Regions from separate parts of the Synechococcus sp. A10-1-5-1 genome, predicted to be linked through region 1. Evidence: predicted binding sites of a transcription regulator. Region 1 holds the regulator's gene; each other region holds the start of a gene.
What was found. Region 1 encodes NtcA, which controls nitrogen genes in cyanobacteria. Its sites were predicted from a motif close to GTANCNNNNGNTAC; they were not measured.

Region 1 (5,147 bases):
TGGATTCGGCCTGCTCCACATCGCGCCCAGGAGGTCAATGGTCAGGACGAGATCGCCGGTTCAATCGACCTGTTGGAGGGCGTCGACTGGGCCCATGCCCAGGTACGGGTTCTCAGTTGCAGGCCGGGGTCTCGCCCAGGGCGACTAGCGCTGCGGCTGCAGAACCTGAGTCCCCAGCGACAGCGATGGACCCTGGTCTCCAACTGGCGCTGGCGTCGGGGAGACAGTGAGACATGGACGCGCGGAGGCCTTGTGCTCAAGCCGTGGCAGCTGCTGGCTCTGGAGTTGGAATGCGACTAGTCCTCGTGGTCGTCGAAGGGGTCGCTGAGCTGCTTCGACGGTGGTCCAAAAGCGGTGTAGATCCCGAAGCCGGTCAGGCCCAGCAGCACGACCAAGACGGCCAGTGCCACTGACATGGCTGGGGAGGTGGTTTCCATCACAACTCTCGACGGGGCCGGCCGCTCGAGCAGCCAGGCCCCTTATAGTAACGAGACCTACTCCTTGCCAGAGAGCACAGCCCGTCATGGCTCAACGCACCCGCCTGGGAGATCTGCTGCGTCCCCTGAACTCCGAGTACGGCAAGGTTGTGCCTGGCTGGGGTACCACTCCAGTGATGGGCGTGTTCATGGCCCTGTTCCTGGTGTTCCTGCTGGTGATCCTCCAGCTGTACAACAAGTCGCTGATCCTCGACGGCATCACCGTGAACTGGAACGGCATCGGCTGATTCGATGAACGTGTTTGGGATCGGACTTCCTGAGATGGCGGTGATTGCCGCCGTTGGTCTTTTGGTGTTTGGTCCCAAGCGCCTCCCTGAATTGGGTCGCACCCTTGGGAAAACCTTGAAGGGCTTCCAGTCCGCCTCGAAGGAATTTGAGCAGGAGTTCCGTAAGGCCGTCGACACCGTGGAAGCTGAAGTCACTCAGGCAACTCCCGATTCGCAGCCTCAACTCAAGGCCGAAGACGAGCAAGCGGCCGGTTGAGGCATTCATGACTCCTTTGAGTCTTGTTGTTGGTTTGGGTAACCCGGGCGAGAAGTACGCAGGCACCCGCCACAACGTCGGTTTCATGGCGCTTGAGCAGTTGGCGAAGCGTCAAAACAGCAGCTTTAAGCAGCAGTCCAAGTTGCATGGCTTGCTGGCTGAAGTGGGGCAAGGTGCAGAGCGTTTGCGTTTGTTGATGCCCCAGACCTACATGAACGACAGCGGTCGCTCGATTCGGGCGGCTCTCGATTGGTTTGGGTTTGAACCGGCTCAGATGCTGATCCTTGTGGATGACATGGATCTTCCCCTTGGTCGATTGCGCTTGAGGCTCTCGGGTGGTGCTGGGGGACACAACGGCTTGCGCAGCACCATTTCCCATCTCGGGAGTCAAGAGTTTCCTCGCCTTCGGATTGGGATTGGTGCCCCTGCACTGAACCCAGTTGAGCGCAAACAGCGCACCGTTGGCCACGTGCTCGGCCGCTTTGCAGTCGCCGAACAGCCGGTTCTTGGGGAAGTCATTGATGAGGTCTTGTCTGGCCTCGATCTGATTCAACGCCTGGGGTTTGAGCGGGCTGGTAACAGGCTCAACGGTTTTGTTGCTCCCTCTGCAGCCAAGCTGGTCGAGCAACCCACTGCCTGAGTCCGCGTGAGTCGCCTCCCCACCACGACGGCGCAATTGCGGGTGCTGCGCCAAAGCTTTAGCCAGCGGGTGCTCGAGGGTGAGGTCAGTGCTGGTGGATTTCAGTGGACCTTCGCCTGGTTCTTTGATCGCGGCGAGCTGCAGGTGGAGCCCTCCCTGGGCCGGGCTTTGATTCAGGACGCGTTGCTGCGCTTCCTGCTGAAAACCGACTACCAGCTGGAGGCTGGTGGGGACTACGCCTTCAACGTTCGCGCGAAGTTTTGAGGCGCAGCAGGGGCAAGCCAGGAGAACGTCTGAGTTCAGTGCCCCAATGGCGTTCCAGCAGCAGCTGCGCGACCACATCGTCGTAGTCCCGTGGGGGCAGCCTGAGGCCCTCCGGCAGTAATCGCCGCCAGCCTTGAGGCGGTTCCAGCTGCCAGTAGCGTGAGCGTGCGGCCAGGGTGGTTCCAGCTTCAGGGGTCACGTGGACGCTGAGGCCGAGGGCGATGAGCTGTTGTTGCCAGTGTTTGCTGCCCGTTCCGTTGCCGAGCACCACCGCTTCGAGGCCAGGGTCAACCTGCCAGATCTGAATTTGAGCCAGGCAGTCCTCAGGAGAGAGCACTGCGGCGACGTTGACCATCCCGGCGACCTGGTCACACAAGGCCAATCCACATTTGCTGAGGCCTGGGTCCAGGCCGAGCCAAGTGCTCATGGGCTTTGCCAGCGGATGGCCACGGCAATGGGGTCGGCCAGATCGCTGTTGGCTCTGGAGACGGCCTCGAGTTTCGCCGTCTTTCCCTGGGGACGGTTCACCAGGGCGTCGGCCAGTTGGCTGAGGCGCGCCGGGTCGAATTGGAGGCCATTGGCTAGAGCCCCTTGGCGTTGGGCGCGGGTGAAGGCCGCGGCTAGGAGCAGGTTGAGGCGGCTGCGCACCTGATCTGGTGATCGTTCATCGATCTCCAGGACGGTGGTGGCCAGTTGCTCACCGCTGCGAACGACCCGCTTGTTGGGCCTGACATCCGGGAAAGCCACCACCTGACGCTCGCCCTTGAGCACGTTGGCGGCCGAGATCAGACTGACCACCCACTCACCTCTCTTGCTGAGGGTCGTCTCCAATTTGCTGATGTCGCTGCGCGGGACCAGGAGGATTTGGCGGTTGGGTGTCTCCCCGGGCAGCACCCGTTGGTAGACGTTCAGATTCGTGCGTTGCAGCAGCGCGTGAATCACCTCCCTGGCCTGGCTGGGTTTCTCGATTCGCACCTTGGCGACCTCGAGGAGTTGGCCGCTGCTGATCACCACATCGCCTTGCCGTAGGGCAATCAGATTGCGCTCGAGGCGCTCCAGTTCTTGGCTGCTGCTCTTGATCTTGCTGTTCAGCTTGGCGAGCTCAGAGCGGTTGCGTTGCAGGTCTGCATCCTTGGCCGCGATGTCGCGGCTGAGGCGATCGCGCTCGGCTTCCAGTTGCCGGCGTTGCTCCATCAGCGGGGCCAGTTCCCGTTGGAGTCGGCTGGCCTGCTGGGCCACCACCTTGAGTTGGCTTTGGGCCTCGCTGCGTTCCTTCTCTGCACTGAGAAGGGCAGTGCGGCTCTGTGCCAAGTCGTTGCGGCTGTCCCGCAAGCGCTGCTCGATCTGATCGAGTTCGAACAGCCCCGTGCGCAGGCGATCACTGACGAGCAGCATCAGACCGAGCGAGATCGCGCTGATCAAGCTGCCGGTCAGGACCGTGATGACCACGGCCGTCTTCTTGGGCCGCAGCCGAAACAAGCTCAGACGCGCCTTGCCGACCTTGGATCCCAAGCGATCTCCCAGGGTGGAGAGCACTCCCCCGAGGATGAGCAGCGCCAGGATGAGGATCCAGCCGGACACGACGTTGGGCGACGACGGTCAGTATCGGTTGCAGGCGGTGGGAAATCAGCTGGGATCAGCCACCAGTTCAGCCGTTTAGCTGAAGCGTTTGGCGAGGGCCAAGGGATCGAAAACGGTGATTTTCTTGCGATCGATTTGCACCAGACCGTCGTTGCGTAAGTCACCCAGCAGGCGTGTGATGGTGACCCGGGTGGATCCAATCGCTTCGGCGATGGCCTGGTGGGAGAGACGCAGGTCGATCGTGATGCCTTCGCTGCTGGGAACCCCAAAGTCGCGGCAGAGCACCAGCAGGAAACTCACCAGTCGCGAGGACATGTCGCGGTGGGTGAGGGTTTCGATCATGGTCTCGGTTTGCAGGATCCGAGAGGACAGGCCCTGCAGCAGCAGCAGGCCCACCGCGGGGTCTTGCTCAATGGCCTTCCGCACCGAGGTGGCGGGGGCTGTCACCAGCTCGACGCGGGTGAAAGCAATGGAGTGATAGAAGCGATCCGAGCGCTGGCCGGTCAGCAGGGAGAGCACCCCGAACAGGCTGTTTTCCCTCAGGAGCGCCACCGTGATCTCCTCGCCCGATTCGTACACGCGGGAGAGGCGGACTGCTCCGCGTTTGAGGAGGTAGACCTTCTCGGCTGGATCCCCAGGGAAAAAGATCGTTTTGCCGCGCTCGACGATTTCCGTCGTGCTGCCGCTGAGGCCCCGGATCACATCCAGGAGCGTTGCATTAGGCGGTAGCGGACTGCCCGCGATCGGTGCGATCACGGACGTACCGGTAGTGGGGCTAGGGGAGTAGCGGCTGAATCCTTGCGTGGCCACAACCATGTCAGCGCGACTGATGTGTTTTGGAACCTACGGATCAGTCCAGGGCAGCCATGTAGCCATTGAAACTAATTCGGGGCTTCTGCCAAGGCCTGGCTCTGAGCGCTCAGAAGGCGCTGGATTCCAGCTTCGGCCAGGTCAACCAGGGTAGAAAGCTGTTGGCGACTGAAGGGTGCGCCCTCTGCGGTGCCCTGAATTTCGAGCAAATGCTGCTCTTGATTCATCACCACGTTCAAATCCACCTCGGCTCGGCTGTCTTCGCTGTAGTCCAGATCCAGTAGCGCGTTCCCATCGACCAGGCCAACCGAGACCGCTGCCACCTGGCCGATTAGGGGAGAGCGCTCCAGTACCCCCCGCTGCTCGAGCCGGCGCAGTCCCAGGGCCAAGGCGGCCCAGGCTCCAGTAATGGAGGCCGTGCGGGTCCCGGCGTCTGCCTGCAGAACGTCGCAATCGACCTGCAGCGTCCTCTCGCCCAGAGCCTCGAGATCGAGGCAGGCCCTGAGGCTGCGGCCAATCAGGCGTTGAATTTCCTGGGTGCGGCCGCTCAGCTTCATCAGCTCCCTTGGCTGGCGGCTGGGGGTGCTGGCCGGCAGCAGTCTGTAGTCGGCACTTAGCCAGCCTTTGCCTGAGCCTTTTCGCCATTTCGGGACGCCTTCCTCGAGGCAAACGCTGCAGATCACGGCGGTTCGACCCGTGTGAACCGTGACTGAGCTCAGGGCAAACCCCATCGGATCCCAGTCGAAGCGAGTGCTGCGCAGATCCATGGCGCCGCGGCCGTCCCGCCGAGGTTGGGTGCTGCTCATTGCGGGCTGACTCAGTGTCTTGATGGTACGGGTGTTTGCACTACAGGTAGTGCTTGTTGCTTGCCG
Region 2 (5,147 bases), 1.1 Mb from region 1:
ACCCTCGACGCTGAGTAGTCCCGCGGCCTCGATCGCCTCATCGCTGAGGTAGTCATTGGCCAACTGCTTCATCTGCTCCCACTTCTCGGGCTCGGTGTGGGCCGGCGGAGCCATGAAGGCGAATTTTTCGCGTTTGTAGAGCACCTCCGGCAGCAAGCCGGCCATGGCTTCGCGCAGGACGTACTTCTCCGTCTTGCCCTTGATCCGTAACTCCGGCGGCACCTGAACCGCCGCTGCGGCGAGGTGGTGATCCAAGAAAGCCGGACGGGCCTCCATGGAGTTGGCCATGTCCACCCGGTCACCGCCCCAGGTCAGGATTTGGCCCTCCAACATCGTCTTGATCCAGACGTACTGGGCCTTGTCGAGGGCGTGGCGTCCCTCCAGTTGTTCGGGATCCAGGGTCTTGGCGATGGCCTTGCCCGGGGAATAGCCGCTGAGGGCCTGGCGATGGGCGTCCGCCAGCAGGGCCGGCACCAGCGGCGCACAGGCCAACCACGGTTGGAGACAACTGGGGGTGAAACCCACAACCGCATCGAGGTCCGGATCATCCACTTGATCCGCCGCCAACATCGCCCCCTGCACCAGAGCATTGGACTGCTGCAACAGGCCTTCCCAGACTTTGCGCTCCTGCTTAGGCAGGTCCTGCAGACCATGCAGAAACATGTCGCGGCGGAACGCCGGGTAGCCACCAAAGAGCTCATCGGAGCCCTCCCCGGTCATCACCACCTTGTAGTTGACCTGGTTGACGTGGCGGCTCATCAGGAATTTCGCCACCGCCAAGGTGTTGTAGATCGTGCGCTCGGTGTGCCAGAGGGTGCGCTCCATCCAGCCGTAGAGCTCCTTGCCCGACAGACGCATGACGTCCTGCTCGGCCGCAGTGGCCTCGGCCATCTCCTTAGCAATCGGCGACTCGTCGTAGCGGGCGTCGTCGAAACCAATGGTGAAGGCCTTCACCGGGCTCTGGCTCACGGCGGCGGCCAGCCCGAGGATGGAGCAACTGTCGATGCCCCCGGAGAGGTAACAACCCACCGGCACATCGGCGACCATCCGCAGCTCCACTGCTTCCAGCAGCGCCGCGCGAATCGCCTCAATGTGATCGGCCTCGCTCCTGGTGCTGTCCCGCTCGCCCTGGCGCGGGAAGTCCATATCCCAGTACTTCCACGTCTCGACCTGGAGACTGCCGTTCCGGCGGCGCACGCTGATGCCGTGGCCAGGCGGCACCTGGTGAATCCCTTCAAAGGCCGTGGTCCCGGGGACCATCGTTTGCATCAACTGGTGGAAGAGCCCTTCCGAGGTGAAGCGGCGCTCCACCGCCGGATGGGCAAACAGCACCTTCAACTCGGAGCCGAAGACCAAGCCCTGGGGTGTCATCGTCCAGTACTGGGGCTTGATGCCGAAGCGATCCCGGACCAGATGCAAAACATCACCGGCTTCGTCGTAGATCGCGAAGGCGAACTCACCCCGGAGTTGAGGCAGGGTCGCCTTTAAACCCTGCTGTTGATAGAGGCGCAGCAGGATCTCGGAATCGCTCTTGCTGCTGAAGCGAACGCCGCGGGCCGTCAGATCGGCGCGAATCCGCTGAAAGTCATAGAACTCGCCGTTGTGGGCCATCAAGACCCGCGCTCCCGACCCCGGCTCTCCGCTCAGGAACGGTTGGCGCGCCCTGGTCTCGTTGAGATCAATGATCGAGAGGCGGGCGTGGCAAAAGCCCACCCCAGACGCATCGAGCGTGCGATAGCCAAAGCCGTCAGGACCGCGATGCTCCTGGATCGCCGCCATGTTGACCAGCAGCTGCGGATCAACGGGTTGATCCGCCCTAGTGCTGAAGACACCACCAATTCCACACATGCGCGTACCTCCTCAGATCACATCCATGACCCGGTTGGTGCGGCCCACCATGCAGGTGAGCAGCGCCATCCGCAAAAAGACCGCTCCCCGGGCCTGACTGAAGTACCAGTTGTGGGGGGTGTCATCGAGGCAGGTGCTGAGCTCCGGCCCTCGAGCCAGGGGATGCAGAACGATGGCGTCTGGCTTGTAGGGCAGATCCCGAGTCAGCCGGAAGGCATTGCCGTGCACCTCGTAGCTATCCCCCACCCAGGCGATGGCATTGATGTAGATGACATCCAGCCCTGGGATCTCGGCCTGCAGGTCCCCGGACCAGCGCACCTTCAGCCCCGCCTGCTGCAGCTCCTCCAGTTGCCCGGGATCAAACAACTCATCGGTGGCATTCTTGGCCGGGTCGTGGATGAGGACCAACTCCTCCACCATCTGCGGGAATTTGGAGAGGATCCGCAGGAGCGATCGCACCGTGCGCATTCGGCTGGGGATGCCAACCACGCCAATACGCGCCCGCTGATCAGCGGGGACCTCAGGGGCCGCCAAGGCCGGACGCCACTTGAGAATCGTGTAAAGGTCGGCCATGGCCTGGGTGGGATGTTCATCAATCCCATTGCCGGCGTTGATGATCGGGATCCGCAGGGTGTCGGTCATCGAATAGATGGCCTGGGAGTCGTTGTCCCGCAGAACGATGCAATCGCCGTAGTTGTTGAACATGTGGGCGACGTCTTCTAAGGACTCCCCCTTCGCCAACCCGGTGGTAGCCCTGTCGGTGATGTTGATCGAGTCACCGCCGAGCCGGTGCCAGGCGCTGTCAAAGGACAAGCGCGTGCGGGTGCTGGGCTCGTAGAAGGCGTTAATCAGGATCTTTCCCTTCAGCGGCGTGTTGTGGGCCGTGTAACGGTCGGGATTGCTCTCGAACTTGGCCGCCAAACGAAACAGTTGCAGCAGGGTCTCGGGCTGGAAGGGCTGGATCGAGATCACGTGCTGACCCACCAGGTCCTGGAGTGCCTCGCCGTCCTCTTGAATCGCCCCCAACAGCGCCTGGGGTGAGGCCGCGCCGAACACATCCGGACCCATGGGCTCAAAACGCATGGATGCGTCGACGCCGGCGCTCGTCGTGAGGGAAGAGAGTGTCGTCATAGCGATTAGGGGACCCAGGCCCACTGCCGCAAAGCAGCACAGCGGAGTTGGTCGCACTGAGTCTCAATCCAAAATCCACCCTGCCACATCACTTTCTTCAAATTCAAGAGGCTTAAAACGGAGGCCTTTTGTGTAGCGATTACTACGCAATTAAGGGTTGAGTTGCAGCCGGAGGTCAAAAGGAAGGTGCTACCAAACATCACCGCGCCTCCACTCTTTCCACCAAATGATCAACAGGATCAGCACCGAGAGGGCCAGGCCCACAACACTTCCGTAGACGAGCAACTGCAGCAAGGGCAGATCCGCAAGCCAGCGCGGTGGCACGCTCGATTCGCCGGCCCTGGCAACGGGCAACAGGAAGGCCAACACGGCAAGGGAGAGGGCCCAGCTGGTTGTCATCCGGAACCGTTCCATGGCCTATCCCTCCTTCAGCGTGAGCCAGTTGAAGCGCTCGGGCTGCAGCTGGGTCCCCACAGCCATCACCACTGCTGAAACCGCTGCAGAGAGCAAAGCCGCGCAGTAGGGAGCGATCAGGAAATAGGCACCCAAACCCACGGCGCTGCCAGACACCATCGCGGCAATGGCGGCCCAACGGTTCGCGCTGGACCAATACAGGCCGTAGGCCACTGGCCAAATCGTGGAGGCCACGAGGGCACCCGTGAAGAAGAGCACCGACGCCAAAGAATCAAGCCGCGGCCAGGACAGGAGCAAGGTCAACAGCCCCAGGCCCAAGACCACCATGCGCGTGGCCTGCCGTAACTGGGCATCACTCAAGTTGGGATTCAGCAGCTTGAAGACCACGTCTTCGGCCACCAAATCCGCCGTCGAAGCCAGCAGGGAATCCAAGGTGGAGGTCAACGAGGCAAAGACCACCACAAAGACCAAGGCCGCACCCCCTGCCCCCAAGAGCTGAGAGGCCACCACCGGAAAGAGCATGTTCACCTGGGGCAGTTCCACCGACTGGGCCAAGGCCACCAGGCCAATGGAGCCGGTCACCAGCGGCACCGTCATCCAGGCCAATCCGCCCAGCACAAATGACGTGAAGACGACGGAGGCGCGACTGGAGAAAACCCGCGACCACCAGATGTTGTTGTGAAAGACCTCGCCCATGGAGAAAAGGGCGGAGTTCCAAGCGATCAATAAACCCGCCGGCAAGAGCAAATTCAGTCGCTCCGGGTGTTCCGCCGCCAAGGCGCGATGGAGCTCAGAAACCGGGAACTGCTGCAGCGCCAGCAGGGCGACCAAGACCAGCAGCCCCATGATCAATAGGGATTGAATGAAGTCGGTTCCCACCACAGCGCGCATGCCGCCATAGAGGGTGTAGATCGTGGAAACACCAATCACCAGAACCATCCCCAGGCGGTAGTCGAAACCCGAGAGGGCCTCCAGCAGAATCCCGGCCCCCATCGCCTGGGTCATCAGGAAGCCCAGGGTGTAGATCGCGGTGATCACCATGAAGACCCACCAGGCCGCGCGGCCGTAGCGCAGGCGAATGAAATCGCCGCTGGTGCGCCCCTTGGGCATCAGGGTTTTGATCCGCAGGGCCAACGGCGCGAACAAGACCAAGCCCAGACCGGCCAGGGCGTAACTGAACATCCCCCAGAGGCCGTTCCGGTAACCAAACTCCGGCGCCAACAAGGTGGTGTTACCAGTCACCCAGGAGGCCATCAAGGTGGCCGTGCTCAGGGCCAAACCGATGTTGCGGCCGGCCAGCATGTAGTCATCGGCATCACCTGAACCACGCCGTCCCCAGGAGACCCCGAGGGCAATCCAGAGCACCGAAAAGATGACCACAAGGGCCCAGGCAATACCTGGGGCCAAGAAGGGCTGCACCGCAAAAGTGAGGCCGGAAGTCATCACTTATCCCTGCCCCCAGGGATCACGGCCGCGCCAATGCAGATGGCCCTGAATCACCATCACGGTGGTGGCCAAGGTGACGACACCGCCCACCACAAAAATCACCACCGCGCCGGCGAAGGACTCCATGAGCGATCTCTAAAACGCGCCAAACAACAGCGACATGGATGAATCCAAGCTGGAGGGTTCCTCAAGAAAACAGCTCGACCGTTTGGGCTGTGTCTTGGCCGCAACCTATCGATGGCCTCTGGCCCTGTCAGTGCACATCACGTGACAGAGCGAAGGCACGAGATTCGCGGGTCTCCAACATC
Region 3 (5,147 bases), 1.2 Mb from region 1:
ACCACAGACTACAGGCCGTAAAACCCATTAGACCCATCGGGAATTGTGGATAATTGCCGACAGAGGAACGAGAAACCCCTCAGAAAGAGAGCATTGGGCCCCCTCTATTCCCGAGTGCTTTACCGTGTTTTTCAGCCAAAGGCTCGCCCGGTGCCCTTCAACGCCAAAACCAGCTACGGGCTCCTGGCCCTCATCGAACTCGCTGGAATCCAAGCCCAAGGGGGGCGCCTTCAGGTCTCCGCCATCGCCAGCCGTCAGGGCATTCCCGAGCGCTACCTCGAGCAGATGATGACCACCTTGCGCAAAGGGGGCCTACTCATCAGCAGCCGCGGGCCCAAGGGGGGCTATCAACTGGCCAGGCCCGCCGCAGAAATCCGCCTAAGCGAGGTGCTCGACTGCCTGGAAGGTGCGTCAGAACCACAGCAACCGGCCCAGCCCAGCCTTGAGCAACAGGTCTTGCAGTCTCTTGAGGCCAACCTGCAGCAACAGCGACTGGCCCTGCTGGAGTCCACAACCCTGGCCAGCCTCCTGGCACAACGGGATGCTCTGCTGCAGGCTCAAGCGATGTACTTCATCTGAGGGCACTCATCTCCCTTGAGGCAGAGCGGGGCGCGCGGGGAACCCGCTCTATCCAGGGGGAGAGGGTCATCAGCAGCAGCGGGACCACCACCATGCCCAACAGCATCACCACGCCCCAGAAGTGACGCACCACCAAGGTGACGATTGGCACCTGGGCCGATTGGGGCAGCACTTGCTGGCACTCCACGCAAACCAAGCGGGCAGGACGCTGCTGGGTTTTGCTGATCAAGCGAGCACCGCAACGAGGGCAGGGCAAGTCCAGAAACCCCTGGGGCGCCCCATGCTGACAGGCGATCCCTGAGGCCAATAAAAAAGGCCCGCCGAAGCGGGCCGATGGAGAAACGATCAGATCATCACTTCGCGGAAGCGAAGTCGGGGTAAGCCTCCATGCCGTGCTCACCGATGTCGAGACCTTCGATCTCTTCTTGCTCGGTCACACGGATGCCGCCGAAGAGGCCGCCGATGACAGACCAAGCAATCCAGCAGGTCACGATGGTCCAGATGGCGTAGGCCGCGCAGCCCAGGGCCTGGATGCCCAGCTGGCTGATACCACCGCCATTGAGCAGGCCGATGCCAGCGGAGCCGACATCCATGCCATCAACGCCCCAGAGACCGATTACCAAGGTGCCCCAGACGCCGCACACACCGTGCACGGAGAAGGCGCCAACGGGATCATCAATGCCAGCAGCGTCGAGCGCAGAAACCGCGAAGACAACAATGATGCCGCCCACGGCCCCGGCGACCCAGGAACCCACCAAGGTCATGTTGCCGCAACCGGCAGTGATGCTCACCAGACCGGCCAGGATGCCGTTGATGATCATGGTCAGGTCAGGCTTGCCCGAGGTCAGGGTGGAGACCACGGTGGCTGCGATCGCGCCACCGGCAGCAGCCAGGGTGGTGGTGACAGCCACGTAGGGCACGTACTGGTCCATCGCCAGCTCAGAGCCGGGGTTGAAGCCGTACCAGCCGATCCAGAGGATCAGAGCGCCGAGGGTTGCGATCGACATGTTGTGGCCAGGGATGGCCTGGGGCTTGCCGCCCACGAACTTGCCAATGCGGGGGCCCAGCAGCATGGCGCCCACCAGGCCGGCCCAAGCGCCCACGGAGTGGACGATGGAGGAGCCAGCGAAATCAATGAAGCCCAGCTCGCTCAGCCAGCCGCCGTTCCACTGCCAGGAACCGGAGATCGGGTAGATGACAGCGGTCAGAACGAGCGCGAAGATCACGAACTCGCCGAACTTGACGCGCTCAGCCACGAGACCGGAGACGATCGTGGCGGCGGTGCCTGCGAAGGCAGCCTGGAACAGGAAGTCGACGGTGGGAACCAAGGCTCCCTCGGTCACCATCTCAGCGGTGACGGTGGGATCAAAGAACAGGCCGTTGAAATACAGCCAGCCATCCACCACGGATCCGCCGTACATCAGCGAATAACCAATGAACCAGTAGGCGGTCACCGCGAGGGCGAACACAAACAGGTTCTTGGCGAGGATGTTGACGGCGTTCTTCTGGCGACACATCCCGGCTTCGACCATGGCGAAACCGGCGTTCATGAAGATCACCAGGATCGTGGCCACCAGGAGCCACATGTTGTTGGCCAGGAACGCTGCGTTGAGCTCGGGGAGCTCAGCGGCGCGGGCCGAAAGGTTGAACACGCCCAGGCCGAAAAGTGCCAGGGGCACACAAGCCAACCAGGTCAGCGAACGGCCGGAGGACAGTCCTCGCACCTTGCGGAGCAGAAGCTGAGGAGCCTCCAGCAAGCTCGCTTCCTGCAGGCTCTTCGACCGAGGCCGAGAGACAGGAGAAGCAACAGTCATCAAAAAGCAGTCGCTGGGTGGATGACGGATTACCGCCATTAGATGCCAATGTTCCGCATCACAGACCACCGTCAAGGTTGCATTCGCTACCAATTCGCAAGTCCATCTGGAATTGCACTCAGGCCGCAGAAGGAAAGTGAAGAAAAAACGTTCAGTGGACCACAGTAACTATTACAAAAAAGACAAAAAAGGGGCTTTTGTTCACTCTGAACATTCTTCATCCGCTAGAAATGCTGCAGAAGGACAAAACGTTGAGTGAGCCCCCTTTGGGCCTGGCTCCACCGGAAGTAGCCCACCGCGAGGCGAAGCAACGCTCCTTCCCACGAAGCGGACAACCAGCCAACCCTTCGAGGCCCGATGACCACCATGAGCAAACTCCAGTACCGCGGCGTCACTTACGACAACGCCACCCACGAACAGCCCACCAGCGCTCGCGTTGAGCACGCCTACCGCGGCCAACACTTCGATGCGCCCCTCCGTCACGAAGCGGCTTCAGTCGACACCACTGTCGATCTGCAGTACCGCGGGCACCACTACCACCACCGCCAAGCCGAGGCCGCTGCCCAGGTGAACCAAGGCTGATCACGTCAGAAAACCAAGCCTTCTGGTTTTGGTTCGCATTGATACAACAGCATCCACAACCTCCCCCTCCAATGGGGGGAGGTTTTTTTGTGGGCCATGGACATCACCTTGACGTCCGTCGGAGAGAGCTACAACCTCAAGCACCGCAGCGTGATGGGGATGCTCTGGCTCCAGACCCACTTTGCTGATGAGACCTGGGATCTGATTTGCTCAGGGAAAGTGATTCTCAACCGCCAGAGCAGCGAAAGCCTCTACAAGGACGCCACCGCTGCAGGCGTGAGTGTGTCCATGCTTCCCAGCGTCGTTCTGCAATGACCCGCGATTGACTACCCCGCAGCCTTGCGCTGCTGCATCCATCGCAGAGATGTCCAGGTGAGGAAGACCAGCACCAGGGGCAAAACCGCCACCAGCACGAAGAGTCGAAATTCATCGATCCCCGGAGCAGCCGTACTGCTCAGGATCTGTTCAATCAAATAGAGGCCATAGGCCCCCAGCAAGAGCCAACCCTCCAGGCGATTAATCACACCGCCGCTCCAGAAAATCGGCAAGCAAGCCAGGGTCGTTAGCACCATCACCGGGAAGTCACGGCGCAGTAATTCAGGGCTCACCAAGAGACCGTCCTGGCCGGAGAGCAAGGCACACAAACCCAGAATCAACAGCTGGTTGAGCAGGTTGCTGCCCACCACGTTGCCGATGGCGAGATCCGCCTTGCCCCGATAGGCCGCCACCAGGGACGTCACCAACTCAGGCATGGAGGTGCCGGCCGAGACGATTGTCAAACCGATGACTGCCTCGCTGACCCCAAGGGTTTGGGCTGCGGCAATGGCGCCTTTGATCAGGACCTGGGAGCCCACCACCAGCAGGACCAGACCCAAGGCCAACTTGAAGAGGGCCACAGGGGTGGTCGACGCCCCCTCGGCGTCAATGTCATCAAGACCGTCCTCGTGGTCTTCCCTCGCCGAGCGGACTTCCCAGACCAACGTGATCACCAGGGCGGTCAACAGGGCCAAGCCCGCCACCCAGGTGAAGCTTCCTGATGAGGCCATGGCCCAAGTGGCCATCGAAACTGCAAGCAGCAAGGGAACATCGCGGCGCACCAAGCGACTGCGGACCCGCAGGGATGTAATCGCCGCGCTGGCACCCAAAACCACCATCACGTTGAAGATGTTGGAGCCGAGAACATTGCTCACCGCAATGGAGTCGCCGCCGGAGCTGCCCTGCAGCGTCGAGAGCAAGCTCACGAACAGCTCGGGAGCGCTGGTGCCAAAGGCAACGACCGTCAGGCCAATGACGATCTGAGGAATGCCAAGCAGCAGCGAGAGAGCCACGGCCCCGGCCACGAACAGTTCACCCCCTCCAAACAGGAGCAAGATGCCGGCGACGATCTCCAGAAGGGTGAGGGCGTCAGGCATGGCCAGCAGCGGACTGGCCCAATTGTGCACAGAACAGCAGAAATGTCTTCAGCCCGTTAACCCTGCGCTGCAGGAACCGCAGAGGAGTTAGGAGCAGAAGGTTCTGCGGGAGCAGGGGCCTGCTCATCCTTCTCAGGGCTCAGTTCCTGGGGCTCCTCCACTGGTGTTGGCTCTGGATTGGGTTCGGTTTCAGGACCGATCACATCGATCGACACCCGTTGAACCAACAGGCGGTAGCGGAACTTTTGGGTCTTGTTGATGAAGTCCTGAACGGCCGCAACCTGTTTTGGGGTGGGCAGGTTGGGGCGACTCACCCGCACAGCAGCCTTAATTAATGGCGGGTTCTGACTCCAATCGATCTTGACGTCGGTGAGTTCCGAGTCCCGCCCCAAGGTGATGGTGTTTTGACGCAGGCTCTCGGTGATGGCACGCTCGACCTCTTCCAGGGCCTGCCTCTGCTGCGCTTGACCCAGCAGTGTCACAAAGCCACCCGTCAGTGGGATCAAGAGCAATCCGGTGAGCAGCAAACTCACGAGTCCCATCTGACTGCGGAAGAGCTGCTGGCGCAGGCTCGCCTGGGTGGCCACCAAGGTCAGCAATCCCCCCGAAAGAATGCCCAGCAGGTTGGCGGCAAACAGCAGGGCTGCTCCCCTGGCTGGTTCCCACTGCTGAAGCGACAGCAACAGGCCCAGTACACAGACCGGAGGCACCAAGGCCACCGCAATCGCTGTGCCTGCAACGGATGACACCGCCTCCGGCT
Region 4 (5,147 bases), 380 kb from region 1:
CTTCACTCTGGATGTCGACAAAGTTGAAGATCCCGCTGGTGATCGCGTCAAGGTCACCATGTGCGGCAAATTCCTTCCCTATAAAAAGTGGTGAGTTGATCTCCCCATGCAAAAGCCCCCGCAAGGGGGGCTTTTTTTATGGTCACAAACCTCAGAGTGAAAACCTAGGCATTGATGGCTTGTTCAATCCAGGCGCGATGTCGGATCTGGGCCTTGAGCTGACGCTCCAGCGGCTCTTCGAGCACTGTGCCGGCTAGCTGGCTGCGTAGGGCTAGCAAGTGTTGGCAGCTCTCGAGGCTGCCGATGCAACCGAGGGCTTGAAGAGCTGTCTCAGCCACACCTGGCAGTGCATCCGGGCTGATGCGGCTGCTGATCGCCTCTAAGACGACGGGTTCGTTGCGCCTTTGCAAAAGCTTGATTGTGGCGATGACAACCTCGGACCGGAAATCCTCCAGGAGTGGGGTCGTCAGCCGCAGAACTTCGCTGGCTTCGAGGCTGCGGTTGCGGAAGGTCAGCAGCGTCAGTCCTGCCAGGCGATGGCTTTGGCCAGGGGCCCTCAGTGCGTCTTCGATGATCGTGATGTCGATCAGGTTTCCCCAGCAACCCAGCGCTTCAAGCACCTCAGGCTCAAGCTCGCCGGCATTCGGAAGCCAGGCCAAGAGTTGCTCGCAGGCTTGGGGGTGGTGACAGATGCCCAGGGCGCGGATCAGCGGTCTCGTGATGCCCTGCGATTGGCAGAGGGGAAGGATCCAATCGATAGCCTCGGGTCCAGCCATCCCCAAGCGCTCAGCGAGGCTGAGGGCGAGGGATGGATCACAGACCCGAGGCAGAAGATTGCTCAGTTCCTCAAGGGAGAGGGGCTGCCGCCGCCAGCGTCCCAGCCGCTCGCTTAAAGCAGCTTCCTCCAACGGTGAGAGGAGCCCGGAAACGGAGGCGACAGCGGTTCCCACGGATCAGCGAGCCCCCAGCTCAGCGGCCAGCTCGCGCTCGAGCTTGTCGTCGTGCTCGTTAGGCAGAACGTTGGCCATCTTGGTGCGATGGGTGCTGTAGAAGAGCATTCCGATGAACACCATCCCGCCGACGATGTTGCCAAGGGTGACGGGGATGAAGTTCCAGACGATCACCTTGCCGAAGGGGACGCCAGAGCCCAGCAGGGGACCGGCGGTGTGAAGGAACTGGTTCACCACGATGTGCTCCATGCCCATCGTTTGGAAGGCCGTGATCGGCAGCCAGCAGGCGAGCAGTTTGCCGGGGACGCTCTTGCTCACCAAGGCCATGGTCACGCCCAGGCAGACGAGCCAGTTAGCGACCAATCCGCGTAGGAAAGCCAGGAAGAAGCCAGTGCTGCCGAGGGCTTCGTACTTGGTGATGACGTTGAGCTTGTTCAGTTTGATGATAGTGGCGGCCACGACCTGCCAGCCCTTGCCACCATCGGCAGCGGCCAGAGGTTCAACGGTGCCAGCGCTGGTGAGGCTGACCCACATGATCAGCGCCACCACCAAGGTGCCGATGAAGTTGCCGATCCAGACCCAGGTCCAGTTGCGGAAGGTGGAGCCCCAGCTCGCCTTGCCCGCCCAAACGCTCATGGGCAGCAGGGCGAAGTTGCCAGTGACGAGCTCCATGCCGAAGAGCACGATGCTGGCGAAACCGAAGGGGAAGAGCAGCGAGCCCAGGAAGGGCATCTTGCTCTGGGCGGCCACAGTCAGAGCAAGAATGACGGCGAGGCCAAGGATGGCGCCGGAATAGAAACCGCGGATCAGCAGGTTCTTGACGCTGACCGTGGCCTTTTTGCCGCCGGCGGCAATCATGCCGTCGACGAGCTCGTTGGGTAAGACGTAGTCCATTTGTGAGGCTGTAGCGCTCATGTGCCGCTATAGAGAAGGTGGATGGGTGGTGGACTTAACCGCTGATGCGGTTCATCAAGCGAGAAACGATGTCTTGACTGCCGTTGGGCCGATTGACCGGAGCTTTGTCGTCGCCACTGCTGCTGATCCAATTGACAAAGCGAGAAAAAAGATCGCGTTTGTTTGGGTTTGTTTGTGATGTCATGTTGAGGATCCAGGTGTCATCCAATTGAGGGCAGGCTTCAGAAGACAGGAGCGCCTGATCTCAAAAACTGTGGCTAATTTGTATTGACGACTGCGGTGTTCTAAGTCCGAGGCTTGGCGCCAAACTGTTCAATTAGAACTTCTTTGAGGACCGCTTGGATTTGACTCGCCGGTATTCCTTTGCGGTGCATTTCACCGACCTGTGGATTGGCGCCTTGTGAACCGCCAATGGTGAGGTTGTAGCCCTCGCCCATGCCGCCGTCGGGTTGTTTGGTTTTGGTCCCGGTGAGGCCGATGGCTCCCATGTAGGCCTGGCCGCAGGTGTTCGGGCAGCCTGTCCAGTGGATCTTCAGCTCCTCCGGCAGAACCAATTCGCGATCGAGGGCCTCAGCGGCTGCGAGGGCCTGATCTTTGGTGTTGGTGAGGGCAAAGCTGCAGTAGGTGTTGCCGGTGCAGCTCACGGTTCCAGCGGCGATGTGGCTGGGGTGGAGGCTGAAGCGCTGCAGCAGTGGCTCGGCCTCAAAGGCCTGGAGTTGGGTGCTGGCGATGCCGGTGAAGATGACGTTCTGATCTTCCGTGAGCCGGACTGAACCATCGCCATGGCGCTCGGCAAGTGCGGCGATGTCCTGGAAGTCTTCGGCGCGCAGGCGGCCGACGGGGATATGGACGCCGGCGTAGTGCAGGTCCTCTTGTTTCTGAGGGTGGATGCCGTAGTGGGAGCGGGGTTCGGCATCAAAGACTGAGCCCGGATCGGGGGTGAGGGGGCCGAAGCGCTCTTCAACCATGGCCCGGAATGTCTCCAGCCCCACCTCGTCGAGGTACAGACGGAAGCGGCCCTTGGGGCGCTTGTCCCGTTCACCGTTGTCGCGCCAGATCTTGATGACGGCCTCGGTGATCGCGCAGATCTGATCCGGCTTGACCCAGGCATTCAAGGGAACGGCGTAGGCGTTCATCTGAGAGGAAAGAATGCCGCCAATCCAGACGCCAAACCCCATCTCACCGTTGTTCTCAACGGGGTGGAAGGCGATGTCGTTGTGGAGCAGGAAGTTGTCGCGGGCGCCGGCAACGGCCGTGTTCCATTTCCGCGGCAGGTTGGAGAACTCGGGGTTCCCCTGGTGGTTGCTGGTGAGGAAGTTCTCGAGCTCCTGGGTGTAGGGCCGCGTGTCCACAATTTCCAGGGGATCGATGCCGGCGATCGGGTTGCCGGTGACGTTCCGCGGGTTGTCGAAGGCGGACTGAATCGTGGTCAGGCCGACCGCTTTGAGTTGACCCAGGATCTCGGGCAGGTCCTCGAGGAGGATGCCGCGCATCTGAATGTTCTGGCGCGTCGTGATGTCGGCGCTGCCGTTGCTGCCGTAGCGGGCAACGACATTGCCGACGACCCGCAGTTGCTCGGCGGAGATCACCCCGTTGGGGACCCGCAAGCGCATCATGAAGAGCCCCGGTGTCTTGGGTCTCCAGAACATGCCGTACCACTTCAGGCGCAACTGAAGGTCGGTCTCGTCAACGTTTTCCCAACCCAGTTGGGCGAATTTTTCAATCTCACTGCCAACAAGCAGGCCATCTTTGGCTGCTTTGTTCTGCTCGATCTTGTTGAGCTTTTTGCCTTCGAGCCAGCTGGGCAGTGTGTTGGACAGTGTTGGCGTTGCCACCATGGGAAATCGGTTCAGATGAAGTCAGCAACTGAGCCGTTTCCAAAGAAATGAACGACTAGTGGGATGAATGAAATCACTCGCCCTGTCACCTCTTGTGTCGCCGTTGCTACGGATCGAGGTTGTTCGCGGGGAGTGGAGAAAAGGGTGTCAACGGATACCTAAAGGGGACCCGTCTTCCGGGTTGATGGTGTCGCTTTCCGCTTCTGGTAGCTCAGTATTGGCGTCCGATTTCGCCCAGCATCCGGGTCGCACCGTTGCGAATCATTTGCCAGACCTTTCCCATGGCGGCGAGGTCGGCGTCCAGCTCACGCCTCCAGTGCGGGACGGGCTGCATCTGCCGGTAGCGGGGACGTTCGTAGGCAGGCCGTCGGCGGGAGCTGGGCAGGGGGCGAGTGGATGGCATCGTGAACCTATGGATCCGGTGGTAGCGACTCCATCAGCAGGGCCGGGGTGCTGGCGGTGGCCGTTGCTACCGAAGCCCGTTGCTGGCGAGCACTCCCCCCTACTCCTGGTCGTTCATGGCCATGCCGGTGGTCAGATCCCAGAGGTTCTGGAGGATCTGGTTTCCGAGTTGGCCCGGGGCCGTCAGGCTCCCGTTTGGATGCAGGCTCTGACCGCGGATCCCCTGGAGCTGCCCCCAGGCCTGCCGCTGGTCTTGGTTCCGCTGCTGTTGACTCCAGGCAGTCACGTTCGCGCGGACATCCCGGCCATTCGTCAGCGCCTGCGTGACCAGGGACATCGTGTTCGGGTCCTTCCTTTCCTGGGCGCTTGGGGGCCCTGGCTGGAGCATTTGCGCGGCTTGGCCGCTCCCGCGGTTCTGCACCATCCGCTTCGGCCAGGGGTGGCGGATCGCTATCTCGCGGCCTTAAGCGCGTACGTCGGTGTGCCCTGCTTAAGTGCAGATCGCAGTGGTGAAGGCGATGCGGCGGCATTGCCCCTGGCCCTGGCTCCCAATCGGATGACGGCCCATCTGCGCACCGAAGACTCCGCCTGTCTGGCGTTGCTGGAGCGCCCCGCCACCCGTCAGTTTTTGCTCAACCTCCTCCTTGATCTGCCATGACCGCTGACATTGCCGGCAAGGTGTATTTGGTGGGCGCGGGTCCTGGTGATCCCGACCTATTGACGGTCAAGGCCCATCGCTTGCTGAGCCAGTGCGATGCGCTCGTCTACGACTCCTTGGTGCCTCGCGAGGTGCTGGCCTTGGTGCCGGAGGGCGCTGAGCAGCACTTTGTGGGTAAGCGCCGGGGGCATCACTCCGTGCCCCAGCCCAGCACCAATGCGGTGCTCGTTGAGATGGCCAAGCGCCATCGCTGTGTCGTGCGCTTAAAGGGTGGCGATCCCTTTCTGTTTGGTCGCGGTGGTGAGGAAGCGGCCCATCTGGAGCGCCATGGTGTGGCGGTGGAGGTCGTGCCCGGAGTGACCGCTGGCATTGCCGCACCGGCCT

Region 2: MY494_RS12745 (aspartate carbamoyltransferase) is a predicted target of NtcA. The motif match lies at 3,112-3,125, and genes of this name have one in related genera.
Region 3: MY494_RS00150 (ammonium transporter) is a predicted target of NtcA. The motif match lies at 2,470-2,483, and genes of this name have one in related genera.
Region 4: MY494_RS08915 (ferredoxin--nitrite reductase) is a predicted target of NtcA. The motif match lies at 3,848-3,861, and genes of this name have one in related genera.

What each region holds. Positions count from the first base shown of each region.
Region 1 covers NZ_CP096032.1:1,279,064-1,284,210, reverse strand. Annotated here, with positions in the region: gene MY494_RS07075 (glycoside hydrolase family 38 C-terminal domain-containing protein) at 1-300, shown strand, start outside; gene psbN (photosystem II reaction center protein PsbN) at 297-437, opposite strand; gene psbH (photosystem II reaction center phosphoprotein PsbH) at 524-724, shown strand; gene MY494_RS07060 (TatA/E family twin arginine-targeting protein translocase) at 729-980, shown strand; gene pth (aminoacyl-tRNA hydrolase) at 988-1,620, shown strand; gene MY494_RS07050 (DUF3146 family protein) at 1,627-1,884, shown strand; gene MY494_RS07045 (resolvase) at 1,862-2,311, opposite strand; gene MY494_RS07040 (DUF3084 domain-containing protein) at 2,308-3,465, opposite strand; gene ntcA (global nitrogen regulator NtcA) at 3,541-4,281, opposite strand; gene rph (ribonuclease PH) at 4,347-5,081, opposite strand.
Region 2 covers NZ_CP096032.1:2,350,331-2,355,477, reverse strand. Annotated here, with positions in the region: gene asnB (asparagine synthase (glutamine-hydrolyzing)) at 1-1,848, opposite strand, end outside; gene MY494_RS12745 (aspartate carbamoyltransferase) at 1,861-2,979, opposite strand; gene MY494_RS12740 (hypothetical protein) at 3,169-3,378, opposite strand; gene MY494_RS12735 (urea transporter) at 3,397-4,836, opposite strand; gene MY494_RS13215 (hypothetical protein) at 4,840-4,965, opposite strand.
Region 3 covers NZ_CP096032.1:25,124-30,270, reverse strand. Annotated here, with positions in the region: gene MY494_RS00160 (Rrf2 family transcriptional regulator) at 151-579, shown strand; gene MY494_RS00155 (hypothetical protein) at 572-835, opposite strand; gene MY494_RS00150 (ammonium transporter) at 933-2,393, opposite strand; gene MY494_RS00145 (DUF4278 domain-containing protein) at 2,751-2,975, shown strand; gene MY494_RS00140 (hypothetical protein) at 3,072-3,290, shown strand; gene MY494_RS00135 (calcium/sodium antiporter) at 3,302-4,387, opposite strand; gene MY494_RS00130 (DUF389 domain-containing protein) at 4,444-5,147, opposite strand, start outside.
Region 4 covers NZ_CP096032.1:1,660,668-1,665,814, forward strand. Annotated here, with positions in the region: gene cynS (cyanase) at 1-94, shown strand, start outside; gene MY494_RS08900 (hypothetical protein) at 165-950, opposite strand; gene MY494_RS08905 (formate/nitrite transporter family protein) at 954-1,844, opposite strand; gene MY494_RS08910 (ferredoxin--nitrite reductase) at 1,900-2,073, opposite strand; gene MY494_RS08915 (ferredoxin--nitrite reductase) at 2,150-3,703, opposite strand; gene MY494_RS08920 (hypothetical protein) at 3,915-4,106, opposite strand; gene MY494_RS08925 (hypothetical protein) at 4,170-4,763, shown strand; gene cobA (uroporphyrinogen-III C-methyltransferase) at 4,760-5,147, shown strand, end outside.